DNA from 3 places in the Undibacterium sp. GW821-FHT11B02 genome. Region 1 is predicted to be linked to each of the others. Evidence: predicted binding sites of a transcription regulator. Region 1 holds the regulator's gene; each other region holds the start of a gene.
The links. The regulator FliA, encoded in region 1, starts transcription of late flagellar genes. The targets are predictions, from matches to a motif close to CTAAAGTTTNNNNNNNNNNNGCCGNTA.
Positions count from the first base shown of each region.

Region 2: the regulator FliA is predicted to act here: its motif matches at 2,869-2,895, upstream of AC1RVX_RS17060 (flagellin N-terminal helical domain-containing protein).
Region 3: the regulator FliA is predicted to act here: its motif matches at 4,629-4,655, upstream of AC1RVX_RS27735 (flagellar protein FlaG).

Region 1 is NZ_JBXASD010000007.1:17,739-28,105, forward strand. Features, by position in the region: gene flhA (flagellar biosynthesis protein FlhA) at 1-560, shown strand, start outside; gene flhF (flagellar biosynthesis GTPase FlhF) at 557-1,891, shown strand; gene AC1RVX_RS15820 (MinD/ParA family ATP-binding protein) at 1,884-2,726, shown strand; gene AC1RVX_RS15825 (RNA polymerase sigma factor FliA) at 2,731-3,462, shown strand; gene AC1RVX_RS15830 (flagellar motor protein) at 3,444-4,178, shown strand; gene motD (flagellar motor protein MotD) at 4,218-5,057, shown strand; gene AC1RVX_RS15840 (flagella synthesis protein FlgN) at 5,144-5,644, opposite strand; gene flgM (flagellar biosynthesis anti-sigma factor FlgM) at 5,647-5,955, opposite strand; gene flgA (flagellar basal body P-ring formation chaperone FlgA) at 6,087-6,809, opposite strand; gene flgB (flagellar basal body rod protein FlgB) at 6,987-7,391, shown strand; gene flgC (flagellar basal body rod protein FlgC) at 7,446-7,850, shown strand; gene AC1RVX_RS15865 (flagellar hook assembly protein FlgD) at 7,873-8,547, shown strand; gene flgE (flagellar hook protein FlgE) at 8,640-9,974, shown strand; gene flgF (flagellar basal-body rod protein FlgF) at 10,040-10,367, shown strand, end outside.
Region 2 is NZ_JBXASD010000007.1:284,857-295,223, forward strand. Features, by position in the region: gene fliD (flagellar filament capping protein FliD) at 1-612, opposite strand, end outside; gene AC1RVX_RS17055 (flagellar protein FlaG) at 726-1,106, opposite strand; gene AC1RVX_RS17060 (flagellin N-terminal helical domain-containing protein) at 1,206-2,693, opposite strand; gene AC1RVX_RS17065 (O-linked N-acetylglucosamine transferase, SPINDLY family protein) at 3,090-5,294, shown strand; gene rfbF (glucose-1-phosphate cytidylyltransferase) at 5,291-6,061, shown strand; gene rfbG (CDP-glucose 4,6-dehydratase) at 6,082-7,134, shown strand; gene AC1RVX_RS17080 (dTDP-4-dehydrorhamnose 3,5-epimerase family protein) at 7,134-7,709, shown strand; gene AC1RVX_RS17085 (methyltransferase domain-containing protein) at 7,706-8,935, shown strand; gene AC1RVX_RS17090 (acyltransferase) at 8,945-9,433, shown strand; gene AC1RVX_RS17095 (NAD-dependent epimerase/dehydratase family protein) at 9,430-10,239, shown strand; gene AC1RVX_RS17100 (cephalosporin hydroxylase family protein) at 10,236-10,367, shown strand, end outside.
Region 3 is NZ_JBXASD010000019.1:25,339-35,705, forward strand. Features, by position in the region: gene AC1RVX_RS27710 (YjgN family protein) at 1-887, opposite strand, end outside; gene AC1RVX_RS27715 (lipocalin-like domain-containing protein) at 1,062-1,616, opposite strand; gene AC1RVX_RS27720 (quinone oxidoreductase family protein) at 1,619-2,596, opposite strand; gene AC1RVX_RS27725 (LysR family transcriptional regulator) at 2,709-3,587, shown strand; gene AC1RVX_RS27730 (isochorismatase family protein) at 3,687-4,220, shown strand; gene AC1RVX_RS27735 (flagellar protein FlaG) at 4,712-5,089, shown strand; gene AC1RVX_RS27740 (hypothetical protein) at 5,102-6,070, shown strand; gene AC1RVX_RS27745 (pyridoxal phosphate-dependent decarboxylase family protein) at 6,255-7,739, shown strand; gene AC1RVX_RS27750 (ATP-grasp domain-containing protein) at 7,732-8,970, shown strand; gene AC1RVX_RS27755 (hypothetical protein) at 9,056-10,367, shown strand, end outside.

The sequences.
Region 1 (10,367 bases):
TGATGGATCATCTGGCTAAAGATATGCCGAAGATGGTGGAAGAGCTGGTGCCGAAAATCCTGCCTTTGTCGGTACTGCAAAAAGTCTTGCAGAACCTGTTGATAGAAGGTGTGCATATCCGAGATATGCGCACCATCATCGAATGTCTGTCAGAACAGGCCACACATACCCAGGATGCAGGTGAGCTGACTGCCCAGGTGCGGATTGCCCTGGGCCGTGCCATTGTGCAGCAGATATTCCCAACCGGGAATGAGTTGACCGTGATGACGCTGGACAATCGCCTGGAACGACTGCTCATGCAAGCCCTGCAGACCAGTGGTGCAGATGGTGCCGGTATTGAACCCGGCCTGGCAGACACATTGGCCAGCCAGACCGAGGCTGCCGCCCAGCATCAGGAACAATTGGGGCTGACACCAGTCTTGCTGGTACCGGCACCGCTGCGGGCTTTGCTGTCACGCTTCTTGCGTCGCACGGTACCGCAACTGAAAGTCTTGTCGCACGCAGAATTACCCGAAACAAAAACAATTAAAGTCACCAGCCTGGTCGGAGGTCAATCATGAACGTCAGAAAATTTACCGCGAATACTTCTCGCGAAGCTTTGCGCATGTTGCGGGATGCCCTGGGCGCTGACGCGGTAATTTTGTCTAACCGCAATGTCGGTGGCAAGGTCGAGATTTTGGCCATGGCTGATGAGGCTATCAGTGCCATTACGCCATCGTCCGGCGATGATACGCCAGCGTTATCAGCGTCAGCAGCGTCAATGGCATCCGCAACATCACTGGCGCCGCCAATACCCGATGCACCGCGTTTTGCGCCACGTTATCAGGCCGAAGCACCGGCAGTTATTCATCGTCCGCTGAAACCGGCTGTTGCCATGGATGCCGATATTGAGGCGGCTGTCAGCGCGGGTGAGTTGAATAACGTGATGTCGGAAATTCGTTCCATGCGCAGCATGCTGGAGTCGCAACTGGCAGAAATATCCTGGACCCAAACCCAGAAGCGGCATCCGCAGAAGGCAGATATTCTGCGTGAAATGCTGGCAACTGGTTTCAGTGCGGGCTTGTCGCGTTATCTGGTTGAAAAATTGCCGGAAGCGGGTAAGGTCGAAAATGGTCTGGACTGGATCAAGAATACGTTGGTACGTAATCTGTCCACCATCGACAATGAAAACGAAATGCTGGAAAAAGGTGGCGTCTATGCCTTGGTAGGCCCGACTGGCGTTGGCAAGACCACCACTACGGCCAAACTGGCAGCGCGTTGTGTGATGCGCCATGGTCCTTCCAAGCTGGCCCTGATCACCACCGACGGCTATCGTATTGGTGGTTTCGAGCAATTGCGCATTTACGGCAAGATACTTGGCGTCATGGTGCATGCCGTCAAGGATGAGGCGGATTTGCGCATTGCCTTGTCCGAACTCAAAAACAAACATACCGTATTGATCGATACTGTTGGTGTCAGTCAGCGCGATAAAATGGTGACAGAACAGGTTGCCATGTTGTCTGGAACAGACACTCCGGTAAAGCGTTTGCTGTGTCTGAATGCCACTTCGACTGGTGAAACACTGAGCGAAGTAGTGCGTGCTTATCAGGGCAATGGCCTGGCAGGTTGTATTTTGACTAAGCTTGACGAGGCTGCCACCATAGGCGGGGCTTTGGATATTGCGATACGCCAGAAACTGATGGTGTATTACGTGGCCAGCGGTCAGCGGGTGCCAGAAGACCTGCACATCGCCAACAAGCTGTATCTGATTGATCGCGCTTTTAAACTGAAACGTGAGACTGCAGCTTTCCGTTTCCTGGATGAAGAATTGCCTTTGCTGATGGCTGGCACCATGGGGGCAGGGAATGCGGCACGTGCTGCAGGCATGTCGCAGGAGGTGTCCCTTGGCTAGTTTTGATCAGGCAGAAGGTTTGCGTCGCATGCTGGCTGGCCCCAAACCCAGGGTGTTTACTTTTTTGTCGGCTTTGAAAGAAGATGAAAAAAGTGGCATGTTGGTCAACCTTGGTGTGTCACTGGCAAGACAGGGTAATGAAGTGTTGATGATCGATGCGCGGGCCTCGGACAATAGCGTGGGGGCCTGGCTGAATGCAAGCAATGATCGTACCTTGTTGGATGTAGCGAGACAACAGCGTACAATGAAGGATGCAATCAAATTGGTAGCCGCAGGTTTGTCGGTGACGATGTTGACCAGGCAGGCATCAATAGCTTCAGGCTTGCCGCCAGAAAGTGCGCGGCAATTGACTGAAGTGTTTGATGTCGTGGCAAATCAGGCTGACCTGGTGATGGTCGATGGCGACATTAATGCGAATGACGCATTTCCGCTGGCATCGCTGGATGACAGTGAATTGGTGATACAGGTTTCTGCTGATCCGCATATGATCAAGGCCGCATATGGCTTGATCAAACGGGTCAGTAACAGGGTAGGACGGCGCGGTTATGGAATTTTAGTATCCGGCGCATCAGAAAAAGAGGCGAGATTGATTTACACAAATATGGCGCAGGCTGCCAGCCGTTATCTGGCGGTGCCTTTGCACTATGTCGGCCATGTGCCGGAAGATGAACATGTAAGAAAGGCTGCGCATTTGGGTCGCTCCGTGATTGACGCTTTTCCCAAGGCGCGTGCTTCGCTGGCTTTTTCGAAACTGGCGGAACAATTGGCAATGACTGCGCGTTCGACATTATGTTTAGAGGGAGTCCCTGAGCTGGGTGTCGGTCTCGGAATATAATCACATGTACACCGCTAGCGGAAAGTCAGATAAAAACTTCCTCCTTAGGGAGCATGCCCCACTGGTCAAGCGACTTGCTTACCAGTTGAAGGCGCGTCTGCCTCCCAGTGTGGAGGTGGATGATCTTGTGCAGGCTGGCATGATCGGTTTGCTGGATGCCGTCAACCGCTATGAAGACACGCATGGTGCCCAGTTTGAAACCTATGCCGTGCAGCGCATACGTGGGGCCATGCTGGATGAGTTGCGCAGCAGTGACTGGTTGCCGCGTGGCGTGCGCCAGAACATGCGCAAAATAGAAAATGCCATGAACACCCTGCAGCAAAAGCTGGGCAGGCCACCGCTGGAAACCGAGGTTGCCAAATCGCTCAAGCTGTCGCTGGAAGAATACCAGGACATGCTGACCGACAGTGGTGGCCATCAACTGGTGTATTACGAAGACTTTCATGACGCCGACACGAAAGAACATTTTCTCGATCATTATTGTTCTGACTTGTCAGGCGACCCCTTGCAGGATTTGCTCAATGATGACTTCCGTGATGCTGTAATCGGGGCGATTGACAGTTTGCCCGAGCGTGAAAAATTGCTGATGGGCTTGTATTATGAGCAAGAATTAAACTTGAAGGAAATCGGGGCCGTGATGGGGGTGTCCGAGTCACGGGTGTCACAATTGCATAGTCAGGCGGTAGCCAGGCTCAGGGCGTACTTAAGGGAGAAGGCGTGGACTGGGCTAGCATAGTCGGACTTTTACTGATTGTTGTCGGCATCCTTTCTGGTCAGTTGCTGGAGGGGGGGCGTCTTTCTTCACTGGTACAGCCAGCTGCTTTTGTGATCGTTGTAGTGGGAACTATTGGGGCGGTCCTGATGCAAAGCCGCATCAAGACCTTTGCCCACGGCGTGCGCATGTTGCGCTGGGTCGTGTCAGAGCCACCAGACAATAGCAAAAAGAATGTCGAAGAAGCGCTGGTCTGGAGCGTCGTCGCCAGAAGGGAAGGTTTTCTCAGCCTCGAACGCTATATGAATGCGTCGACTGATCCCTTCGTTGGCAAGGGCTTGCGCCTGGTGATTGACGGCATAGACCCGATAAGGCTCAAGGATATCCTGGACGTTGATATTTCGTTATATGAGATGGAGCAACGTCAGGCTGCCAAAATTTGGGAAGCTGCAGGTGGTTATTCCCCCACCATCGGTATTTTGGGTGCGGTGCTGGGTTTGATACACGTGATGGAAAACCTCACTGACCCATCCAAGTTGGGTGGCGGTATTGCTGTGGCCTTTGTGGCAACGATATATGGGGTGGGCATGGCCAACCTGCTGTTCTTGCCAGTCAGTCACAAACTAAAAGAAATCATTAACAGGGAAGTCACCCGGCGGGAAATGTTATCTGACATTTTTTACAGCATTGCTCTGGGGGATAGTCCGCGTGTGGTGGAAGAACGATTGACTAACCATTAAAATTGATGGCTTGCCCGCCGTGATGCACTAAAGACACTTATGGCCAGAAGAAAATTCCACGAAGAGCCCGATAACCATGATCGCTGGCTGGTTTCTTACGCCGATTTTATTACCCTGTTGTTTGCTTTCTTTGTGGTGATGTATGCGATTTCCTCCCTCAATGAAGGTAAATACCGGGTGCTGTCGAATTCACTGACGGGTGCTTTTGGCAAGGTCATGGTCAACCCCAGGGCGGTAGATGTGCCGAATGAGCCGATCGTCAAGCTTGACCCTTTGCCTTTGGTAAAAAACAACCGCACGAATGAAGCCTTGCGCAAGGAAAAGGCGCAGATGACGACCATGGCCAAGGATATCCTGACAGTGCTGGAACCCCTGGTGCGGGAAGGCAAGGTCAGGGTCAGTCAGACCAGTCGTGGCATTACCATCGAAATCAATGCCAGCCTGCTGTTTGCGCCTGGTGAAGCACGCCTGAATGTGGATTCGATACAGGCCCTGAAAGCCATTGCCGGTGTCCTGAAGGTGGATAACCACGCCATACAGGTAGAGGGACACACAGATAATGTACCCATCAAAAATCCAATCTTCCCTTCAAACTGGGAATTGTCAGCAGTGCGCGCCAGCACGGTTGCCAGGTTGCTGACTGAAAACGGTGTCGATGAATTCCGGGTGACAGCCGTGGGGCAGGGGGCAAAATTGCCGGTCAGTGACAATAATACAATAGAAGGTCGTGCCAGGAACCGCCGGGTGTCGGTCACCATATTGGCAGTATTGCCAGAGCCAGTTGTGGATGTACCGATTGCACCTGCGACTCCTTCATCCTCTTCAGTGCCAGCGACATCACCTTTGCCAGCGACCACACCGGCTGTACCGATTCCCTAAGATCAGTGTGAATTATCTGCAGGCCAAAGCAAAACAGACCCGGATCAAGGGTCTGTTTTTTTATTCGTGATCATATCCAGGGCTAATCAAGTGGCAATATAGCCTTTGCCTGATGTACCTTTGATGGTCGATTGGCCATTCGGGCCGTACATAGGGGAAGTGGTTTGATTCCCTTGTTGTAATACGTTTAACATGGACTGGCTTTGTGCCAATCTGCGGTTGATCAACTGGCCATTGATCTTGTTGTCCTCTTTCGCTTGCATAGACACTTGCAGGAGTTGTTCCCAATAATTCGCTGTATGATGTGCATTATCTGCGCTGCCAGCTTGTTGTAAATACGCTTGCATGCCATCCAGATCTGCTTTGTACCCAAGTTGCGTCAGAAACGCATTACGCTTTTTCTCCAGTTCAGACATCTTGCCAAGCAGTTGCCCTTTGCTTTGGGTGTAATCGTTAAGCAAGCTGACATCACTATCAACAAGTGCAGACTGCTCTTTTTTCAGCAATTCTGCCAGGGAAGACATGGTGATGATTTCTTCCTGCAGGCATTGTTCAATTGCTGTGTGTCCGGAACTTGTTGTGTTCATGGCTAGCGTTTTCTTGCATTAAGTAAGTCTTTGACTGTTTCCAGAAGCCCGTCAGCAACTTTTTCCGAGTTCACCTGAAAGCGTCCCTCAGAAATAGCCAGCTTGATCGCTTCCACCTTCTTGGTCTCAAATACGGCATTGCTTGCCTGTGTGCTTTGCAGGGCCTGCAATTGCGTGGACAGGGTCGAAATTTGCACTTTCGACGAATTCGCAACCGGAGCCGACGTGTTATCTGCCGGTTTTTCCGTGCGAGCCTGCTGCGGGCTTACGGGAAGCCCAGAGGTCTTGTTAAGTGCGTCATCAATTTTCACAGCGATACCCTCAGTATGGGAATTACAAACATCTACATCCAGTTTATCGGCTGTGTAATTTTAAACTTTAACCTTACCTCAAAAAAATATTGCACAAGCTTAAGTGTATTTCTCGCAAGCATTTTTTTCTGCTAATAAATTATTTCTATAATGCCACCATTTTTGGCTATGCCGCTAATGGTTTGCCCTGAACTGGTTTTTGCTTTGGCGACTTGTCCGTCTGAGGCATTATTGAGCGCAATTGCATCGGTAGCCACCTGAAAGCCAGGGCCGGAACTGATAACCCTTACTGATTGCCCTTGTTGTACCGCGGATGGGCTTTTCAAGACATCGGCCCGCAAGATACTGCCGGAAGCCAGGGACATCTGCATGCTTTTGCCAATTGCCTGCTCTGGACTGGTAACGACACCTGCCGGCAGTTTTGAAATATCACCACGTAATTTGCTCAGGTCGGCCATGGTAATCACTTGTCCATGGGAAAGTGCATTGGCAGTTACATAATAATCTGCTGTTACCTGCACATTTGCTTGTAAATAGATGAGCCAGGTTGCCGGTGCGCCACATTTGATGGCCAGGGTAACTTTGCCCCAGGGTTTGCTACCCGGTGGTAAATAAGGGTTGGGTGCATCACATGCTTGCAGGTTGAGGCGTTTGTCAACTTCAGCAACGGTGATTTGCACTTCGCCATTCATGCCGTTGGTTTGGAGTGTCAAAAAATCAAGTGCGACCTGTCGCAACTGTGCGGGGTCTTGTGCCGTGACTGGGTTGGCTGCGTGCGCCATCCCGGTTGCGCCAGCCATTGCTATCAAAAGCCATGCTGACCAGCGTTTGCCTGTGAGTTGTGGAAGTTTCATTCTGATGCCTGCTTTTATCTGTTCCGGATTCCATTTTAGGATTCCTGCAGTTTTTTGAAAGCAGGAATAAGTGGGGTTTTCTCGTTCTGATTGTCTGATCAAACTTGTCTGGTGACGAATAATATGCAAGGTATAGCAAACCGTATGCATGCTTGACTGGTGGTAAAGGAGAATATGATGGCTGGTGGATTAGATGATTTCTTGCGCTTTCATGAAACGGCTCTGTCCGTCAGGGGGCAGCGTCAGCAATTGCTGGCATCAAATATTGCCAATGCGGATACCCCTAATTACAAAGCCAGGGATATTGATTTTTCTGCAGCGTTGAGCAATGCCTTGCATCAAAACCTGACGCAATCACCCACTGCACTAAATAAAACGGCAAGTCAGCACATGGATACGTCGACTGCGGTAGCAGGGGTGGCGGCGCAGTACCGGCCTACAATCCAGGGAAGTGTGGACGGCAATACGGTGGATATGGATGTGGAACGCAATCAATTTACCGACAATGCATTGCGCTATGAGGCAAGCCTGACCATGATCAATATGCAGATTAAAAATATGCTGGCAGCAATACAGGGTTAAATTCAGGGTTAGAAAGAAGCACGGATTAGAAGCACAGATACAAGGATCATCATCATGTCACTCTTTAATGTATTTAATGTTGCCGGTTCTGCCATGAGTGCGCAATCGCAGCGCCTGAACGTGGTGTCGAGCAATCTGGCGAATGCCGATAGTGTCACCAGTTCAGACGGGCAGCCCTATAAAGCCAAGCAAGTGGTATTTAGCGCAGTACCGTTGGCGGGTACGGCTTCTACCGCTGTCAAGGTGAATGAGGTTGTAGAAGACAGTAATCCGCCTAAACTGATGTATGACCCCAAGCATCCGCTGGCTGATGAAAAGGGCTATGTCGCCACGCCAAACGTGAATGTGGTGGAGGAAATGGTCAATATGATATCTGCATCACGTTCTTACCAGAATAATGTTGAAGTAATGAATGCAGCAAAAACCATGCTGCTGAAGACCTTGACTTTAGGTCAATAAGTTTTTGTAAAAGGAAAAGAAAATGGCTACCAGCAGCGTACAAAGCAGCACCGTCGACCCAGCTTTGTTGACGACCATGAATGGCAGCAAGACCGCGGCAACTTCAACTGAAGATGCGCAAAATCGCTTCATGACTTTGCTGGTTACTCAGCTCAAGAACCAGGACCCGTTGAACCCCATGGACAATGCCCAGGTGACCAGCCAAATGGCGCAATTGTCGACAGTCTCGGGTATTGATAAGCTCAATGCGACAGTCACAGCATTGAATGCAAGCTATCAGACAAGCCAGAATCTGCAGGCTGCCAGCATGATAGGTCATGGTGTGCTTGCGCCAGGCAGCGCGATCAGTTTGACTAATGGTAGCGGCGGTTTTGGTGTGGACCTGCCGGAACCGGCCAGCAGTGTTGACGTTGTGATACGCGATAGTTCAAATACAGTCGTCAGAAAAATCAGTGAAGGCGCCTTGTCGCAGGGTGTCAATAACTTCACCTGGGACGGCAAGACAGACAGTGGTGCAACAGCGCCAGATGGTGTTTACAAGTTTGATATTGTTGCCAAGTCTACCGACAAGACGCTTGATGCAACCAGTCTGTCGCTGGGAGTGGTATCAAGTATTGCCTCAAATGCGCAGGGCTTGAAGTTGAGTGTTGCCAATGTGGGTGATGTCAATATGAGTGATGTAAGGCGAATTTTTTAATCCTTGTCGTAATCCAGTCACAGCAAGTGGCAATGCAAGTGGCAAAGTAATGCAAGTGACAAAGCCATATTTAAAGTAAAAGGGGAAATATCATGGGTTTTCAACAAGGACTTAGTGGTCTCAATGCAGCTTCAAAATCGCTGGATGTGATTGGTAACAATATCTCCAATGCCAGTACAGTCGGTTTCAAGCAGGGGCAGACGCAGTTTGCTGACGTCTACGCTAATTCGCTGAACGGGTCTTCCGCTGGCACCGTAGGTATTGGTACCAAGGTGTCTGGTGTTGTGCAGCAATTCACGCAGGGCAATATCACCACGACCAATAATCCTCTCGACATTGCGATCAATGGTGGCGGGTTCTTTCGCATGTCTACAAACGGTGCAGTTACCTATACACGAAATGGTCAGTTTCAGCTTGATAAACTGGGCAATATCGTCAATGCACAAGGGGCGCAACTGACCGGTTATGTCGCCAATTCTGCGGGGGTGTTATCCACTGGGGCACCTGCTACCATCAACATCAATACTGCGGATATTGCACCGGCACAAACCACGACGATTAATGCAGTGATGAATCTGGACTCGCGCAAATTGGTGCCGGGTACGGCGGTACCGGTTGCGTCGCCACCTGTGATTACGCCAGTCGTGTTCAGTGCGACTGATCCAACGACCTATGATAGTTCGACCTCGATTGCCGTGTTTGACAGCTTGGGTAATTCACATGTGATCCAGTCGTTTTTTGTCAAAGTCGATAATCTTACCACTGCACCTACCGCTCCTGCGACGATAGAGTGGGACGTATTTGCTACGGTGGATGGGACTTTGATAGCTGGTGCAGGCGCTACCGCCAATTCCATTGGACGTATCGGTTTTGATAATTTGGGTAAATTGACTGTTGCTACGCCACCGTTTTCTGCAACTGATACCAAGGCGATGAATTTGACGGTCCCTGTGGGTACTGGTGCGGTGACGCCAATTAATACCGCAGTCGATATCAAATACGATTTCACAGGTACGACGCAATTTGGTTCAGATTTCAGTGTCAGTAAAAATACCCAGGATGGTTTTGCGTCCGGCAAACTGTCCAAATTCAATACGGCCAAGGATGGCACTATCGTGGGTAGTTATACCAATGGCAAAACTGCCGTGCTGGCACAAGTGGTATTGGCCAATTTTACTGATCCAAATGGCTTGCAATCGACAGGTGACAATCAGTGGATAGAAACTGCTGAATCAGGCAATGCGCTGGTAGGGCCACCAAATTCGGGTAGCCTCGGCAGCCTTACTGCTTCTGCAACGGAAGATTCCAATACTGACTTGACCGGTGAATTGGTGAACATGATTACTGCCCAGCGGGTATATCAGGCCAACGCACAAACCATCAAGACCCAGGATCAGGTCATGCAAACGCTGGTCAATCTTCGTTAATGATTTGATGACACTGATTTGTATTGCAATGCGTTTCTTGACTTTTAAAGTAAGGGGAGTTGCTCATGGATAGGCTGGTGTATACCGCAATGACCGGTGCCAAGCATATTCTTGAGCAACAGGCCACTACGTCGAATAATCTGGCCAATGTATCGACCACGGGTTTTCGTGCCCAGCTTGATTCGTTCCGTGCTGTTCCTGTCAAGAGCGAAGGATTGCAGACGCGCGCTTTCGTTGTCGATGCCACTGTCGGTACGGATTTTTCCACCGGTAGTTTGCAAATCACCGGCCGCGAACTGGATGTTGCCGTACAAGGAAAAGGTTGGCTGGCAGTAGAAAAGCCAGATGGCTCAGAAGCCTACACCAGGGCGGGAAGTTTGAAGCTTAGTGAAA
Region 2 (10,367 bases), 270 kb from region 1:
ACTGGATGTCAGAACAAGATGATAGGGGGTTGCACTACCATCACCAACAATACTGGCATTAACACCTACGTTGGCTGCATTAATCGCATCCCGAATACCTTGCAGGGAATTGTTTGCACCATCTATAGTAACTGTCCCGGTAGCTTGTGAGGCATCTTGCTGAAATGTTGACCCGGTATACACACCATTGCTGGAGGACCCACCTGTAATCGTACCAAAACTAAAGCTTATCGTCGTACTTGTGCCTGAACCTATGCTTGCAGTGGTACTTGCCTGGCCTGCGCTGGAAATGGTCTGTGCTTGTGCCAGTTTACTGACATTGATATTGTAACTTCCTGCAACTGATACGCTTGTCGTTGTTGCAGACAAAATGGTTGAATCACTTGAATTGGCTGTCAATGCCTGGAAGGTGCCCAAATTTCCCAATCCAACCACACTGGATTGATATGAGCTTAATGCGCCATTGAGGGCACCATAAGCAGATAATTTTGCCTGGAAACTGGCTTCTTTGGTGGCGAGCAAGGTCAGGGGCTGGCTCTCAACCTGCATGAGTTTGCTAATAATGCCATTGACGTCAAGATTTGACCCAATGCCTGTTGATTGTATGCCCACTTGGTTTCCCCTTTTCAGACCACACTGTACTAAATTATCGGCATTGGCAAACTAGACTTTAGAGGGGAATTTACCTGTCAATTTAAAATTTAGGTGTACGGCAATAAATTTATTTACGCTTGTTGCTTGATTAGCAACCCTTGGAGCTTGTCCAGGGACTTTGAAATCTCCAGTGCCTCTTCAGAGGGGATTTGACGTATTACTTCTTTGGTTTGTTGGTCTACTACCTTAACTATAACTTTATTACTGTGTTCTTCAAGGCTAAACTCCAAATCGCCAGACAAGGACTTGATAGTTTTGTTAATTTCGCTAATGGCCTTTGATACTTTGTCAATATCTTCGGCAGATGTCGCTGCATTACTTGCCTTAACTGCATCTATTGTTTGGGTTGGTGCTGCAGGTGCGCTGGCAGCAGTGGCGCTTGTTTCGGGAGCGGGGCGATTGGTGACCACTTGTCCCGATTGAGATGTGCTCCCTATCGACTGGATATCCATGATCTCTTCCTTCAAGAAAAATACCCCCTGGTCATTGGTGACCAGAGGGGTATGCATTCAGCTTTAGATTTTAACCTCTATATCATAAGCTTATTTTGATTAGCCGCGTAACAGAGCCAATACACCATTTGGCAACGCGTTAGCCTGAGCCAGAATTGCAGTACCAGCTTGTTGCAACACTTGGCCACGAGTCAATGCAGCAGTTTCTGATGCAAAGTCAGCATCTTGAATACGGCTGCGGGAAGCAGTCAGATTTTCAGATCCTGTTTGCAAGCTTTGTATTGCTGAAGAGAAGCGGTTTTGATAAGCGCCCAAAGAAGCACGTGAGCTATTGATTGACTGCAGTGCCGCATCAATCGTCGTCAACGCCGAGGTGGCCCCCGCAGCAGTGCCAAGGTTCAAGGACGACAGACCTGCACCGACAGTGACTGTTGCAGAAGTGAAACCACCAGTCAGGTTAGCTGCAGTCAAACCAGTACCAGTGCCGTTTGCCAGAGTAATACCGGCAGAACTGGTAGAAGTCAGGGACAATGTCGAGGTGCTGACGTCAGTTGCGCCAGTTGCCGATACTGTGATACCTGTGTTGGCAGCAGCTGCAGCAGCGTTGGTGCTTGCTGTAATGGTGATGTTGCGGCCATCAGCGGCAGCCAGTGCAACGGCACCAGTTGCTGTGTTGAATGTAGCCGTAACACCTGTTTGTGTACTGATGGCATTGACAGCAGCAGCTACCTGAGCACCACGTTGTGCGCCAGAAGTAGAAGCATTCAAGGCACCCAGATTCACGCCGTTAATGGTAATGTCGCCGGAAGCAATCGCTGTTGCAGATGTGCTGGCTGTACCTGCAACTGTTGTCGAGCCTACAGTCGCTGTTACACCTGTGCTACCACTGATTGCATTGATTGCTGCTGCTTTGGCAATGCCGCTACCAGTTGAGTTGGAGAACGATACACCGTCAGCTGCAGAAGCGCCAACCTGGAAGCCATTGATGGACAAGTCACCAGCAGCCAGGGCTGTAGTAGTCACTGCACCGGCACCAGCAACAGTTGTTGCATACGAGGAGGAGGAACCCACACCCAATGCACTTGATTTTGCGCTGGAGATGGAGGCGATACTGATTTGGTCGTTTGCAGTGCCATTAGCGCCAACCTGGAAGGTTTGTGCATTAAAGCTACCATCCAGCAGATTCACGCCGTTGAAGTTGGTGTTGCTGGCAACGCGGTTGATTTCAGAAATCAGCTGATTTGCTTCGTTATTCAGAGCAGCACGATCAGAAACGCTGTTACTGCCGTTGGCTGATTGAACTGCCAAGTCACGAATACGTTGCAAGTTGGAGCCGATTTGTTGCAAGGCACCTTCAGCAGTTTGGGCTAAGGAGATACCGTCGTTTGCATTACGTGCAGCTTGATTCAAGCCGCCGATTTGAGAAGTCAGACGTTCGGAAATGGCCAGACCAGCAGCATCATCTTTAGCACTGTTAATACGTAAGCCGGAAGACAAGCGCTGGAGTGATGTGGCCAGTGTAGATTGGGAATTGCTCAAATTGCGTTGCGCATTCAGCGAAGCAATATTGGTATTAATGACAGCCATGGTGATTCTCCTTACCTAAGTTATTCAAATTGGCGTAGTAGCCTGAAACTTTGGTCTTTCGTGCTGACTATTGGACCGCCGTTGAAAAGGGTATCGGTAGAGACTGAAAAAGTTTTAGCGTGTTTCTGAAAATAAATGTTATTTTTTCTGCTCAAGTTTTTCAGTCCTTTCCGCTTGTCGGCGTATTTTAAAAATACTTTAGGGGTAAATTTGATTTAGTTTTCGGGCTTTATTTAACACATGGAAACAAAATCATTGGTTATAAAATAAGCCTGAGCTAGACAGTTTCTGGTATTTTCCAACTTGAGCATGCAGTTTTACTCACATTGGTGCTGGTGATTGCCGAATTGAGTGATGCTAATTTAATAATAACTAAATTTTACCAAGGCGCCGGTCATGACAAAATCGAGTTTTGATGCACGAAAGGCTATGCGCGAGGTCCATAAGCTGTACTTGGCCCAGGCTTTGTCCGAAGCGAAACAAGTGTGTTTAAACATTATCAGAAATTTCCCCCGGCACGCTGAAGCCTTATATGCACTGGCAAGAATTTCAGGCGATATGGATGAGTGCGATCAGGGAATGGAATATCTCAAACTGGCATTTGATGTGATGCCGCATTTCCCTGACAACAGGAAAATCGCATTTGGCATTTTCAATAAATATTTACTGAATAAGCAATATCCGCAGTTGGAAAATGCAAGTTTGTGGTTGTCACGATATTTGCCGCGAGACGGCATAGTCTGGGATTATCTTGGCCTTGCACGTATTGAGCAGGGAAATTTTGTCGAAGCGCATGTTGTTTTAAGTAAGGCACTGGAGCTGTTGCCAAACAATCCACATATCCTGGTCAATATGGGAAATGCTCTTATTTCCCTGGAACGTTGCTCTGAAGCGATTGCGTATCTTGAAAAAGCACTAAAGATACAACCAGATATGGTGGTTGGTTTGAATAACCTTGGTAATGCACTTCGTTATATAGGGCGAACAGAGGACGCGATTGAAAAAATATCGAGGGCAGTCCAGTTAAGTCCAGAGATTGCCTATTTGTACAATAATCTGGGTTTGGCCTATCGCGAGCATAGTATGTATGCGGTAGCAATTGAACAGTATAGACATGCCTTGCAATTGCAGCCGTCTTTATATCAGGTGTACCCTAATCTGATAGATGCCTTGCGACAAAATGGACAAGTGCACGAATCGATAGAATGTGGCCAGTTAGCATTGAGTCTTACTGAGGAAATTCCAGAAATCTGGGGTGCCTATGGAGATACATTGCGTGAGGCAAATCATCTGGATGCGGCAATTGAAGCTTATATCAAAGCTTTGTCATTTAAAGAGGATGGACAGTCTTCTTTTAACCGCAAGATATACACTAACCTGTTGTTTTGCCTGAACTATCATCCAGACCTTACGCCAGATGTGATTTATAACGCTTATCATGAATTTGACTTGCGTTTCGCAGCTCCTCTGAAAGCAAAGTGGAGAAAATTCGAGAATACACGTATTCCAGGGAAGCGCCTGAAGGTCGGTTATGTAACACAGGCTTTTTATAATCATGTGTGCAAATATTTCCTGTTGCCTTTGATAGAAGGGCATGACAAGGAGCAAGTGGAGGTGTATGCCTATGCCAATCCACCTTTTGAAGATGATGTTACCGCCTATTATAAGAAGCAGATTGATCATTGGGTTTCCACCAGGGACATGACAGATGACGTACTGGCTGAACGCATTCGGGCAGACGGTATAGACATTTTGGTAGACGTGGCCGGGCACACTAACGGCAACCGCTTGCCGGTATTTGCCCGTAAACCCGCACCAGTTTCTTTGCATTGGCTTGAGTACGGCTATACAACAGGCTTGAGTGCTATCGATTATTATTTAACAGACAAACCTAGTGTCACCAATGATTGTGCGCATTTGTTTTCAGAGAAAATTTGGTGCCTGGATGGGCCGGCTTATGTCTACAGGCCAGATACCAGGAGAGCAGAATGGTGTCCGTCGCCATTTGAAACGAATGGCTATATCACGTTCGGCAGCTTGTCCCGTTCAACCAGGATTAATCATAAGGTGGTAAAGGTATGGTCTGCCATACTGGACGCAATGCCAGATGCGCATCTCATCATCAATAGCGGAGATTTTAAGGATCCCCAAGTACAGGACGAAATGGCTTCCCGGTTTATGCGATATGGCATAGAGAGGTCGCGTTTGCACATAGGGTTTAGTTCGCCCTCCTGGGAAGTATTGAAGCATGTTGATATCAGCCTTGACTGCTTCCCGCACAATTCAGGAACGACTTTGCTGGAATCTCTGTATATGGGCATTCCATTTATTTCGCTCGCTGACCGGCCCTCTGTTGGCAGGATAGGTGCTAGCGTATTGACAGGTATCGGACATTTGGAATGGTTGGCGCAATCGGAAGAAGAATATGCGCAAAAGGCCATTATTCTGGCGCATGACCTGGATGAATTGCGGCGACTACGTGGAAGTTTGAGACAGGAAATGGAACAATCGCTCATTATGAATGAGCCTGCCTTCGCTCACTCAGTAGAAAAAGCTTACCGTCAAATGTGGCAGATTTATTGTGAAGGGCAAGATGTATGAAAGCGGTGATTTTAGCCGGTGGCCTGGGAACAAGGATATCCGAGGAAACCCACCTGAAACCCAAGCCCATGATAGAGATTGGCGGCCACCCTATACTCTGGCATATCATGAAGTCGTATTCTGCCCATGGCGTGAATGATTTCGTGATCTGTTGCGGCTACAAAGGCTATCTGATTAAAGAATATTTTGCCAACTATTTCTTACATATGTCAGATGTAACTTTTGACATGCAGAAAAATAGCATGGAAGTGCATGAACATCATGCTGAGCCATGGAAAGTGACCTTGGTTGATACTGGCGAAGACACGATGACTGGCGGTCGCCTGAAACGTGTGGCGCGCTACTTGCAAGGTGAGGAAGCATTCTGCTTTACCTACGGTGATGGCGTTGCTGATCTCGATATTTCCGCATCCATCAAGTTCCACAAAGAGCATGGCAAATTGGCAACGGTGACGGCTGTCTTGCCTCCCGGCAGATATGGTGCCTTAGAGCGCAATGGCGATCTGGTAGAGGGATTCACAGAAAAACCGCGTGGCGACGGGGGGTGGATCAATGGTGGGTATTTTGTCTTGTCACCCAAAGTACTTGATTTTATTGAAGGGGATAGTGTCAGTTGGGAAGCCGCGCCCTTGTCAGAAATAGCAGGACGTCAGGAATTGATGGCTTTTGAGCATGCAGGTTTTTGGCAGCCCATGGACACATTGCGTGAAAAAAATCTTCTCGAAGATTTGTGGCTGTCAGGGAGTGCGCCGTGGCGGGTCTGGTAAACGCAGAATCAAACCTGAATATGGTTGCCCCAGTCTTCTGGCGGGGCCGACGAGTTTTACTCACAGGTCATACCGGATTCAAGGGGGCCTGGATGGCTTACTGGTTAAGCCGCATGGGGGCAATCGTGCACGGGTTGGCATTGCAGCCTTCAACGCAACCAAATTTATTTGATGCCCTGGATATTTCTACGCGTATCAAGAGTCATGTTGGCGATATCAGGAACTACGAAACCGTTAAAAATGTGGTGCAGGCATGCCAACCGGAAATCGTGCTCCATCTTGCGGCACAAGCGCTGGTTCGTGCCAGTTATCAAGAGCCATTGGCGACCTTCGCCAGTAACATCATGGGCACGGCTCATGTACTTGAGGCTATTCGCGGCATGCAATGTGTGAAAGTGGCCTTGATTGTGACGACTGATAAAGTGTATCGCAATCTTGAACAGATGACTCCCTATCAGGAAACTGCAGAACTGGGTGGCCATGACCCTTATAGTGCCAGCAAGGCCGCTGCAGAACTGGTGTTGTCGAGCTATCGTGCAGCATTTTTAGCGGAGCAAGGTACGGCAGTGCTGGCTGCGCGGGCTGGCAATGTGATTGGTGGCGGCGATTGGTCAGCGGACAGATTATTACCCGATGCGATTCATGCCTGGCAGAATGAAAAGATATTGCATATTCGCCGACCAGATTCAGTCAGGCCCTGGCAACATGTTCTTGAGCCGTTGTCCGCCTATTTATGTCTAGCGCAGTACGCCTATGGACAACCAGTGACTAGTCTGGCATGGAATATCGGCCCTGATAATGCTGCTTCCGTCAGGGAAGTGATAGAACTAGCGCAAGCCGCCTATGGTCATGGAGAAGTTGAATTCGCAACAGAATTCTCTGGCCCGCATGAGGCTGGTCTGTTGGCACTTGATACCACAAAAATCAAGTCGGTTCTTGATATCTCACCACGTTGGGGGCTGCATTCCGCTGTGACGAGAAGCATGCATTGGTATCGGGACTATCAGTCAGGTACAGCAGCACCTGAGCTTTGCGACCGCGACCTCACAGCTTTCCAGGCAGGGCAAACATAATGCGCGTTTCCAGATCAGGCCGCTTTGAATTTTTGGAGACACCCATACAGGGATTGCATCTCCTGCAAAGAAAGCCGTTGGGCGACAAGCGTGGATATTTCCAGCGCATGTTTTGTTCAGATGATTTGCTTGAAATTGGGTGGCATGAAACGATTGCACAAATCAATCACACCTATACGGAGCGCAAAGGAGCCGTTCGTGGCATGCATATGCAACTGTCGCCAAACACTGAAATGAAGTTGATTAGCTGCCTGCAAGGTGAGGTATGGGATGTGGCGGTAGATTTGCGAGCAGGTTCGCCCCATTTTTTGAAGTGGTATGGTGTGCTATTGTCACCAAAGAATCAGCAATCCTTATTGATCCCACCTGGATTTGCACATGGTTTTCAGACCCTTACTGACGGGGTTGAAATGTTGTATTGTCACAGTAAGGCTTACGCTCCAGCCAGCGAGGCAGGGTGCAATCCCTTTGATCCCCTGTTGGAGATTACCTGGCCGGAATTAGTCACTGAAATTTCTGACCGGGACAAGAACTGCGCCATGCTCAATAAAGATTATCAAGGGGTTATTGTATGAAGTGTCGACACTGTGATCAAGAATTGACACATACTTTTCTCGACTTGGGGACAGCCCCACCGTCGAACGCCTATTTGACACCTGCAGCATTTAATCAACCTGAAGTGTGGCTGCCGTTGAAATTGATGGTATGTGACTTTTGCTGGCTGGTACAAACTCTGGACTTTACCGGGCGAGAGAATTTATTCGACGCTGACTATGCCTACTTTAGCTCTTGCTCCTCCAGTTGGCTGGCGCATGCAAAGACTTTTGTCACGGACATGCATGCAGAACTCGAGCTTGGGCCACAAAGCCTGGTAATGGAGGTGGCGGCCAATGACGGGTACCTTTTACAATATGTGCAAGAGATCGGAGCCCCTTGCTTTGGTGTTGAACCGACTGCGAGTACAGCCAATGCAGCCAGACAAAAAGGTATCAGGATCATAGAACGTTTCTTTGGTACAGAACTGGCAAAAGAGTTGCTGGCCCAAGGGCCGAAAGTTGATTTGTCCGTTGCTAACAACGTATTGGCACATGTTCCTGATATCAATGATTTTGTTGCCGGTTTCAGCTTGATCCTGACTGAACAAGGGGTAGCCAGTTTTGAGTTTCCACATTTGCTCAATATGGTTAGACAAAACCAGTTTGACACCGCTTATCACGAACATTATTCCTACCTTTCCCTGCATGCTGTAAAGACCATTTTTACCAAAAATGGCCTGCATATCTTTGATGTGCAGGAATGGCCTACCCATGGGGGAAGCTTACGTGTATTGGCACAAAGAAGCGACGTGTCATACCGTAAAGAAAGCCAACGTGTCGCCGATCTCTTACAGATTGAATTCAATGCGGGGATTAAAACCCTGGATTTTTACAATCAGGCGCAGGTCAGGGCAGAACAAGCAAAATTCGCTCTGCTGGAGTTTTTGTTGCAAGCCAAACGCCAGGGGAAGCGCGTAGCCGCTTACGGCGCTGCTGCAAAAGGGAATACCTTGCTCAATTTTTCTGGTGTACGGCCAGACTTGCTACCCTATGTCGTGGATATCAATATACATAAACAGGGTAAATTCATGCCAGGTAATCGCATACCTATCGTTGACCTGGGACACTTGCTGGCAGACCGTCCTGACTATGTTCTGGTTTTACCCTGGAATTTACAGACAGAAATATCACGAGATTTGCAAGAGATTCGAAACTGGGGCGGACGTCTTGTGGTTGCCATTCCTCAATTGACGGTGCTGGAATAGGGGGAGGGGATGATAGAGATCCATCCGGATGCACGGGTATCCAACATGGCTGACATTGAAGATTCAGTCAGAGGTTCGCGTATCATCATAGGTGCGTTTTCAGTTGTTGACAGCTTTGTCAAATTCAAGCCCGCAGGTGGTATTGGCGATATTGTCATAGGTCAGAGGACTGCCATCAATTCTGGCTGTGTCTTGTACACCGGTAATGGCATTATGATTGGCGATGATGTGGCGATTGCTGCGAATTGCACTTTTGCACCGGTCAATCATGCTTATCACGATAAAAGCAAGCGCATTAACCAGCAAGGGTTCTTGCCTGGGAAAGGTGGCATTGTCATTGAGGATGATGTGTGGATTGGTGCCAATTGCGTGATACTTGACGGTGCAATCTTGAGGCAGGGTTGTGTTATCGGTGCGGGGTCCATTGTCCGCTCAGAAGTTGCTGCCTATTCGATCAATGTTGGTAACCCATTGCGACAAATAGGAATGCGACAATGAGTTCCAACGCAACACTGATCGGTGGGCGAGGCTTTATAGGCGGGCATTTGCATCAGTCCCTACAGGCATCGGGTTGGTCTAGTTACGTGGCTGAAAAAGACGATGCCCGTTTGTTTTCTCAACATTTGGGGCACGTTTTTTATTGTGCAGGACTGACTGCAGATTTTCGTCAGCGTCCGTATGCCACTGTTGATGCCCACGTGCATCTGTTGTCAAGAATTTTGCAGCACAGCAAATTTGATAGTCTCACCTACTTGTCCAGTACCCGGCTGTATGCCAATGCATCCGACACGGATGAAGATGTACCCATGGTCGTGTGCTCCTATGCTCCCGGTGATTTATATAATATTTCCAAGCTGATGGGAGAAAGCCTGTGCCTGCATGGTGGTCGTAATGTGCGGGTGGTGCGACTTTCCAACGTCTATGGCCAGGGTATGCCAGAACAGAATTTCTTGTCTGAAGTGTTGATTGCAGCTGCAAAGCAAAAGAAAGTCATATTTCGCAGTAGTGCAAAATCAGAAAAAGATTATGTCTCGGTGGCAGAGGTCGTTCGATTATTACCCAAAATTGCAACCGAAGGGCAAATTGGCATATACAATTTAGCACGGGGCAACAATACTTCACATGCGAGCCTGGCCAGGCAACTGGAACAATTAGGCGTTCTTTGTGAATTTGAGGCTGATGCCCCTGAAGTACGCTTCCCACCCATACGGGTGAGTAAGCTGATAACGCAGTTTGGTCCGCTGGAATGCGAGTTTGAACAAGATTTGCAAGCCCTTTTAAACTATTACACGACAACGCCATGAACCCAATTAAACAATTTGAAGCTGAACGTGAAGCACGTATAGAACAATTGGGGAACGACCTTGAATTTCAGGCGCAATCCCGGAACTGGCTGGAACAAAGCATGCGTCGCCAATACGTGTATAACTTT
Region 3 (10,367 bases), on a different contig from region 1:
AAGCTCATGCGGCTCCAGGCCAGGTTATTTTTGAATTGATGATCACCCAGTTTGGTATGGTTCCAGATCAGGTTTTGCAACAGGGTCAAAAAGATTGGGTAGATGGAAAACATCCAAAAATACAGGACGAACATAAACAGAGCCATGGATGATATCGCACCCAATACCGCACCGGGCCCGCCATGGGTGTGCCCTGCAACTGCAAACAGGGCCGTGAGCGTGCTGCCAAAGACGATACAAATCACGATCACGCCAGCAATCATGATACCTATGCCCAGCAGATAGGCTTTATAAAACTTGCCGACCCCGGCATCAAAAGAAAAATGCGTGCTGCCGAAACGGCTCTCATTATGCTGGAACTGCTTCAGGCGCTGGTGAAAGAACGGTGCCAGCAAATACAGGCTTAAACCCATCAGGAAAGGCCACAGCAAGAAAGTGGTATAAGCCTGCCCCGCCGTACCCCGGAAACCAAAGCGTATGCCGCGATAGCTGGAGTTATACAGTTTGAACTGCAGACTCTTCCAGACCAGCCAGGGCATGATGGCAAGCATCAGGAACAACATGGTAAACCCCAGGCCAATCGAGAATTTGAAAGCCAGTTGGTACCCAAAGACAAAGACGAAGGCGACGATACGGCCCTTGAGAATGGCGATGGCATTGCCGTGGTATTCAAAACTGCTGCCACCCAGATGGGTGCTTGAATACAGGTAACGGTTGCGGCGCACCTTGGCCCAGGCGGAATAAATACCCAGGGTAAGGATGGTCAGCAATAAATTGACGATCCAGATACGGAAATACTCGCTGCCGCTGCCCTTGAACTCAAGTTGCAGTGTCCCGCCTGACTGTGGCTGACTTACTGAAAAGCCATTATTTTGTAAGGTATCCATGCTTGTGTTTTCCCCATGCACTTATTTTTTTGGAGCATGGACAATCGCATGGGGTTGGTATTAAGTCAAGTACATTAATGCACTACCCACTCTCCGTAGCCAGCTTTACCACAAACGGCGACGGGTGGATGGGTAATGTGTCTCTACGGCAATGAATGACAATATGGTTCAAGCTTAACGAATCTTTTTCCAGATGGATATAGCGGTCGTCCCATTGCCACTGGCACCAGCCGGGACACGATAGCTCAGGGTGTCACCCTTGAGTTCAAATTGCCTGGCCTGTTCGCTGCCGTCCCAGTTAGGGAAAGAGGCATGTTCGATGCGAAAGATCATGACGTTGCGTTCCACATCAATAAAGCAGCGGCCATAGTGTGAGCTGGTGTCGAGTGCAGCGGCACGGAATTCATTCTCTGTCCCTTTGCGCTTGTCACCTAGTGCAAATTTGGTCCGTTCTGCCTTGTAGATTTGCAGGGAATAACGGCCAGTGTCATCAATGATCAGCAAACCCTGTGGATTGGCTCCAAAGGTTTCGCCACGGGTACCATCGGCATGGATTTCTGGTGCACCTGTCAGTGCCCAGGTGCCGGTCAGGCGTTTTTGTGCCTGTTCATTCTGGTCTATATCCTGCTGCATCACGGCGCTGGCGGGCAGGCTGATGCAGATGACGCTGGTGACGCAGATCAGCATCAGACTTTTGAAATTGGCAAATGAGCGTAATAATGTGTTCATGGTTATCCCTGGTGATTGGTGTCGATATTCAGCAGCAATTTGCCGCTGGTCTTGCGTGATTCGAGGTCAGCATGCGCCTGTGCAGCCAGCGCTAGCGGATAGGTGCCGCCTATACGCGGACGCAAAATGCCTTCGCGCAGCCAGCCAAGTACGCGTTGGCTGCGGGTCGCCAGGCTGGTGGCATCGGCCACATGGTGGGCGAGGGTGGGGCGGGTAAAGAACAGCGACCCGCTGCGGCACAGCGTCATCGGGTCTATCGGTGGCACATTGCCGCTGGATTGGCCAAACAGCACCAGCGAACCCAGCGGGCGCAATACCGCCATGCTGCCCTGGTAGGTTGTCAGCCCGACCGAGTCATACACAACATGTACACCTTGCTGCTGAGTCAGCTCTTTTACTGCATCGACAAAATCCGTCTCGGTATAGCTGATGACATGATCGGCCCCGGCCTGACGCGCCAGTTCTTCCTTGGCGGCGGTCGATACGGTCGTCAGTACAGTGGCACCCTTGTGTTTCAATAGCTGTATCAGTAGCAGGCCAAGACCGCCAGCACCGGCATGTACCAGCGCCCGGTCACCAGCCTTGATCGGGTAGCTGGTTTCTGCCAGGTATTGCACGGTGACGCCCTGCATAATGACGGCTGCTGCCTGCTGGTTACTGATGTCATCCGGCAGGCGTACCAGCTTCCAGGCTGGAATGCTCAGGTATTCTGCATACGAGCCGGGCTGCGACAGCCAGGCCACCCGGGTGCCTGCAGACAGCTCGGCATTACCTTCGACCACGATACCAGCCCCTTCAGTGCCAGGGATGGCAGGCAGAACGGCTGGGTTTTGCCCATTGCGTTGATAAACATCGGCATAGTTGATGCCAGCAATATCTACCCGCACCAGCACTTCTCCTGCTTTTGGTATTGGTGTGGGCAGGTCGGTCAGTTGTAAAACTTCCGGGCCGCCTTGCGTCAGTATCTGTATGGCTTTCATTTTTACTCTCTGTGTAAATAGAATAGGACTTGCGTTGTTGCACATAGCTTAGACAAAGAGAACATCAAATAAAATTACTGAAAAGTTCGCCTGGACTGTGCATAATTGCACCATGATGAATTGGGACGATTTACGGTTTTTTCTGGCACTGGTCGATAGTGGTACGCTGACCGGGGCGGCGCGTCGCCTGCAGGTGGAACACACTACCGTGGCACGCCGCATCGATGCGCTGGAAGCTGCTCTGGGCCTGCGCCTGTTTGATCGCCTGGTGCGTGGCTGGCAATTGACGGTGGAAGGGCAAAACCTGGTACCCCATGCGCGGGAAGTGGAAGAGCGCTGGTTTTCATTCGAGCGAAAAGCCCTGAGTGAAGGGCAAATGGAAGGGACGGTGCGTATTTCTGCCGCCCCCACGTTGACATCATTTGTGCTGGCCCCGAACCTGAAAAACCTGCATGCCGCCTTGCCTGGTCTGGAACTGGAATTATTTGCCGAAAAACATGAAGTCAGCCTGGGCCGGCGTGAAGCCGATATTGCCCTGCGCATGTCACGTCCGCAAACAGCGGGCCTGGTCATCAAGGCGGTGGCCACCATCCAGTATGGTTTGTACGCCAGCAAAAGCTATTTGAAAGGGCGTGACCGTAGCGACTGGCAATTTGCCGCCTACGAGAAAAATTCTGGTACACCCCATCACCAGTGGTTGGAAAAGATGCTGGATGCCGACCAGTCCCAGATACTGTTACGTAGTAATGATCAACTGGTATTGCGTCAGGTGGTGGCGGCTGGCCTGGGGGTTTCAGTGTTGCCGCATTACCTGGCCAAATGCATGGTCGGCCATGACTTGCAAAGAATAGACGACCCGCCTTGCCCTTTGCAGCGCAAGTTGTGGTTGGTTATGCATGATGATGTGCGCCGTTCTGTGCGGGTGAGGGCGGTGGCTGATCAGCTGATTGCGCTGTTTGGCAGCTCTGCTGTGCAGGATATGCTAATCTGAACTTGTGGACTGGACAGGTATTGCAGGCATACCTTGCACTGCAACATCTATGTGTGAACCGGGTATCATGTAGCTTTGGTTTGGTGAGTCACTACGCAAATGAATACTTTACTCATTATCGATATGCAAAATGCCTGGCTGAGAGGGACCACGCCCCGGTATGGTAAAGAGGGGATCATCGCCCGTATCCAGCATGCAATAGCTGTCACGCGCCAGCATGGTGGGCAAATCATTTACATACGTCATTCCAACGATGATGCCATGGTGGGGACTGATGGCTGGGAAGTCATTCCCGAGCTGCCCTTTGTGCCGGGTGATGTGTTTGTAGACAAGACCGCCTGCGATTCTTTTGCTGATACTGGCTTGTACAACCATCTGAAAATTACCGGCGCGCATACCCTGATGGTCTGCGGGTTGGCGACCGAGTTTTGTGTCGATACCACCATACGTTCTGCCGTATCCCACGGCTTTGACGTGATCGCCCTGTCTGATGCCCATACCACCGGCGACAGACCACATTTAAAGGCCGAAAAGGTCATCGAGCACCATAACTGGGTGTGGGAAAATCTGTCCACCCCTGTCAACAGCCGCCTGATGGTTCGTACTGTAGCTGAAGTGTTTGGTTATTATTAGGACTTACGCAAAACCGCCCCAGCTGCGTTGCAGCTCCTGGCCGTACTAAAGTACTGTCTTCGTCGCTACGGTGTAGTCGGGGTTTCAGACAATATATTGTCTGCCGACTAACGAACCTCCCTTGCAAGGGAGGCTTCCTAGAGGCGATAGGTGTAGTCGGGGTTTCAGACAATATATTGTCTGCCGACGTAACGAACCTCCCTTGCAAGGGAGGTTTCCTAAAAGCGATAGCCCTTGCTGGGACAATTTTGCGTAAGTCCTAATTATTGGATGTTAATGGCAAATTAATAATGATGTGCCGCGCTACCTTACGCTGTGGATCGTGGTCCTTTTGATAGCTCACACCTTTTTTTATACCCGTCTGCCAGGTAAATACTTACCTCTGATTCATTTTTTTCTAATAAAAAATTAAACTTTTAAGCATTACTACCGTTAATGATGTTAACGCAGTAGTCCGTTTTGATTTTTTACCATGATAGTCGGGGAATGATATGAATATCAGTCAAATAACAGGCGGGGGCACCAGCATCTCTGCTGTTGAGCCTCGGCAAGATGTTAAAAATACACCCAAGCCAGATCCTTTGGCACAAGATGCTTCTTCTGACAATGTGGCACCGGCGAAAGATGCTGCACAGGCAGTTGCAATCAGCACTAGTGAACTGAAGCAGTCTGTAGATAAGATTAATCGCTTTATCGATTCCAGCAATAGTGTGAATTTAAACCTGGACAGTGGTTCTGGCAAAGTGGTTGTACAGATCGTTGACCGAGAAACCAATACCGTGATCCAACAGATTCCTTCTGCGCAGGCGCTGTCCATTGCTAAAGATCTTGGAGGTAAAACAGGTTTGTTGCTCGATGCCCAGGCCTGAGAGGGTTAATGCGTGATTTTGACGTCTGACCCCGGTTTTTGGCGCGCCCAACTGGGCCGCCCTGTTCTTGAAAGACTGGGTGTGGCACCTGCCGAGGTGCTGGCCTATGTTGCCGCTGTGAATGCAAGTCAGCAATCTGGCAGCGACCCCGCTGCATTTCCCATTGCCGCAACATCACCTGAAGCGGTCGTGCTTGCCCCCGATTTCCTGGCTGATGTACAAGCCGCCATGGCAGAAATGCCGCCATCCCTGTTAACGCTGCTGACCCGCCCCTTGCTGGGTGTGTATTTTGCCCGTGGCCTGGGTTCATCTGCCCTGACCGATGTGGTCATGACCGCAGACGGCCAGCAACTGGGTATGGTCTGTCTGATGGATGCCGATGCATTTTTACACCGGGCCGCCAATGACTGGGCTAGCTGGAAAGAAAACACCCCCTTTCTGCCGCAAGACCAGTACCGCATCGATGTCGTCATCGAAACGCCGGACAACGACAGCCGCAAAAATGCCATTCAGTTTTTATTGCTGCATGAGTTTGGCCATGTCCTGACCGCCAATAGCGAATACCTGCCTGACTGGTGGATAGGTTCCAAACGCTTCAAATCGACGGAAGAATACAGCTACCTGTCGCTGTCATGGCAAATCGCCATGAGCGGCGATGTCATCCCCCTGTTGCGCAATGATTTTCCGCAGCGCAAACACCTGCACTTTTACACTGGCGAACAATTGCCGGGCGAATTGATACCCGAGATTTATCAAGCTCTGCAAAAGACCAGCTTCCCCACCTTGTATGCAGCCACCAATGTCTACGACGACTTTGCCGATGGCTTTGCCAGCTATGTACACCAGGTCATGCTGCAACGTCCGTTTGAAATCAGCATCAGGCAAGGCGGACAGGAAATCATGCAATTGCGTGACTACTGGTCTGGCCCCAAGGCAAAGGCCAAGGCCGGTGTTTTTGCCGGGATGTTTGCCAGCGACTAATCCGTCTGCACGACAAGCTGAAGCTATCAGGTTTTAAAAACTTGTCGTTCGATCACCACAAATAAGTCAAACTGTATTCAAATTGCCTTACTGCATCAATAAAGCTGTAAAAACGCCTGTATTCCCTGCTTTATTCGTCCTACTCTCATAGATAATTACTGCATGTATATGATTGGGAACAGGAATGGCAGCATCGGATAATGAAACGCTGGACCCCAGCGACTGGAAGGCACTGCGGGCGCAAGGACATCGCATGCTTGACGACATCCTCGATTATGCCGAACACATACGCGAGCGGCCAGTCTGGCAACCGATACCGGACGAGGTAAGTGCGCAGTTCAGGCAAACCCTGCCTGCTGGCCCCAGCGAGCTGTCGGCAGTGCATCAACAATTTATGGACCACATCCTGCCGTATTCGGTAGGTAACAGCCATCCCGGCTTCATGGGCTGGGTGCATGGCGGTGGCAACCCTGTCGGCACGCTGGCGGAAATGCTGGCGGCGGGCCTGAATGCCAATCTGGGTGGGCGCGACCACATCCCTATCGAAGTCGAAAGACAAATCACCCGCTGGGTCAGTGCCCTGTTTGATTTCCCGGACACGGCCAGTGGCCTGTTTGTCACCGGCACATCCATGGCCAATTTTATTGCCGTGCTGGTGGCAAGGGCAAAGGCGCTGGGCACGCAAGTGCGCAAACAGGGTCTGGCAGCTTGTACACCCAGGCTGGTGGCCTACACCTCTGCCGGTGCCCATGCCTGCATTGCACAAGCCATGGACATGGCAGGGCTGGGGACAGATGCCTTGCGCGTCATTCCCATGAATGCGCAGTTTGAAATGGACACAACCTTGCTGCAGGCCACCATACAGGCTGACCGTGCGAATGGGCTGACCCCTTTCTTTATCGCCGGTACCGCAGGTTCAGTTGATGTTGGCGCGATAGATGATCTGGCTACGCTGGCAAACATAGCCCAGCAAGAGCAGTTATGGTTTCACATCGACGGTGCCTTTGGGGCGTTGGCCATGCTGTCACCAGCTTTGGCACCGCGCCTGCAAGGCATACAGCGTGCTGATTCCATTGCCTTTGATTTTCATAAGTGGTTGCAGGTGCCGTATGACGCCGGGTTTATTCTGGTGCGTGACAGCACGGCCCATTACGACACCTTTGCCACGCCCGCCAGTTACCTGCGGCGCGAAGCAAAGGGTTTGGCAGCCGGTTCACCCTGGCCCTGTGATTTTGGCCCCGATCTGTCACGCGGTTTTCGTGCATTGAAAACCTGGTTCACGATACAGGTGTATGGTACAAATCAACTGGGTCGCATGATCGCCCATACCTGCGACGTGGCGCAATACATGAAGCAGGCTATCCTCGCCAACCCCAAACTTGAACTGCTGGCCCCGGTCGCATTGAATATTGTCTGCTTCCGCTACCGCTGTGCCAACCCGGATGTGGTTAACGCCAATATCGTCGTGGCCCTGCATGAATCCGGTATTTCTGCACCATCCACCAATACCATCAACCAGCAACTGGCCATCCGTGCGGCCATTGTCAACCACCGTACCCGCACTGAAGATATCGATACACTGATCGCCGCTACCTTGCGTTTTGGCGACCAGTTCAGCAGCACAGACCAATATGCAGCAAGCAAACAGGATGATATCCACCATGAGTAACCAACAGCAAAACCAGGACAATACGCCCATGCAAAGCAAACTGATCGGCCTGGCACCACTGATGCGCAAGGCATTTGCAGGTGTAGACATGAAGCCGCTAGGCATGGAACTGATTGCCCATGCAGAAAAATATCCCAACGATGCCAATGCCATGATGGACCTGGCAACTACCCTGTTATTGCTGGGCCACCGCGACAACGCCCTGGCCACGCAGATGGAAGCATTAAGGCTGCAACCCCTGTATTCTGTGCCGTCTACGCATGAAACAAAAATCAGATTGCTGGCCCTGATGACCGACGGTGATTTAATGGCCAATACCCCGCTGGAATTTCTGGTCGAAGATTCAGACATCGCGCTGGACCTGTTATACGTCGGTGCTGGCATACCCGCCATAGAACAACTACCCGAACACGATGTCCTGTTTGTGGCAGTAGGTGAAGCCGACGACAAGCGTGAACTCTTGCTGGATTTGCAGGCGCTGGTGGACAGCTGGCCACGACCCGTCATCAATTCACCAGAACGCATCACCCATCTGGGACGTGACGGTGCCTGCGCATTGTTACAGTCTGGTGAAGGCATAGAAATGCCGACTTCCATCCGCATAGACCGGCCCACGCTGGAAAAACTGGGCACAGGTGAGATAGAACTCAGCAGCTTACTGCCGGGTGATGATTTCCCTATCATCGTGCGGCCCCTGGGTTCCCATGCAGGTCATGGCTTGAAAAAAGTCATGTCGCCCGACGACATTCCCGATTATCTGCAAGCCGTACCCAGCGATGAATTTTATATCGCCCGTTTTGTCGATTACCGCAGCGCAGACGGACAATTCCGTAAATACCGCATCATCCTGATCGATGGCAAGCCCTATATTTCTCACATGGGTATTTCCAAACACTGGATGATTCATTACCTCAACGCAGGCATGACCGAAAGTCAGGAAAAACGCGATGAAGAACAGCGCTTCATGGAAAATTTCGACACCGACTTTGTGCCGCGCCACCTGACTGCTTTTGCCGAAATCACCCAGCGCCTGGGGCTCGATTACGTAGGCATAGACTGCGGCGAAACCCGCGATGGAAAATTGCTGATATTTGAAGTGGATAGCGACATGATCGTGCACGCCATGGACCCGGTAGACATGTTTCCCTACAAGCAGGCACCGATGAAAAAACTGTTTGCCGCATTCAGGGACATGCTGCTCAAGGCCATGGCCGCAGCACCTGCTGAGTGAGTCCTGATATTGAATGTGAACCCATGCATCATGCAAGGATGCGCCACGCCATAACACGTTTTACGGAGCAAGATCGCTCATGTCCATGAGTACCAAACAAGATTTACCCACGCTTGACCAGTTGCTGGTTGATGGTGGCGATGCCAGGCTGGTTCTGCAGGCCGACGGCACCAATAAATACGGCTGTGCTGCCGTGCCTTTGAATGCACACGACCAGATGTTTGCTTTTAGCTCGGCCACTGCATCCAGCATATCTGCCCATGCCTATGCCGCCGCTGCACGCATGTACACCAGGCTGCAGCAAAGCGAGCAGGGCGCGTATGCAAGTTACGCCAGCGAATTGAACCAGGTCCGGCAAGAATTGAAACAGTTGTGCGGGCTTGAACAGCGCAGCGATGTGGATATAGTCTTTGCCGCATCCGGCACCGACCTGCACCTGATCGCGGCCCAGTTGTGCGCCAGCTTATTTAGTTTATCCAGTGCACGCGCTCTGGTCATCATGGCAGATGCCAATGAAACCGGCAGTGGCGTCCCGTCTGCGCTGACGGCCCGTCATTTTAGCGAACGTACTGCCTTCGGTGAACAGGTCAGCACCGGTAGCCACATGGCGCGAGCCAAAGCGCTTGATGTCGTCAGCATCAGCTTGCGTCAGCCAGATGGCACAACGCGTGACAGCCACGATGTCGATAGTGAAGTCGAAGCGCTCACCAAACAAGCCATGCAACGCGGGCAAGCCGTCATGCTGATTTTGATGGATGTCAGCAAAACCGGCATGATGGCACCGTCCTTAAACACCGTCATTCAGTTGCGACAAAATTATCCACAATTGCAAGTGATGGTCGATGCCTGCCAGTTCCGCCTGTCTAACGCCAGCCTGCATGCCTATCTGGACCAAGGCTTCATGGTGGCAATGACAGGCTCCAAATTTTTATGTGGCCCCAGTTTCTCTGGTGCACTGTTTTTGCCGAATGCCATGCAGCCAGGCTTGAAAGCGATTAGCTTGCCGGCATCCCTGCATGCCTATAGCAGCCGTGCAGACTGGCCATCTGACTGGGCCGGAGCACAGGGTTTGCCTGCACGCCCCAATTATGGCTTGCTATTGCGCTGGGTCGCCGCGCTGGAAGAACTGCGCGCTTTCCGGGCCTTGCCCGATGCCGCCATCCTGGCTTTTATCCAGCAGTTTCAACATGCTGTCTACGACTATTTTGCCAGCCATCCGTCGCTGGCCCTGTTACCCGTGGCAGCACCCGACCGCAGCGCCATCATGGCAGGGCAGGGCTGGGATTGTTACACCACCATTTTTTCGTTTATGCTGATGTCGCCAGCCACATGCGCATCCGGCAAAGCACCGCCATACAGCCATGACGACACGGTTGCCATCTATCGCCATCTGCAAA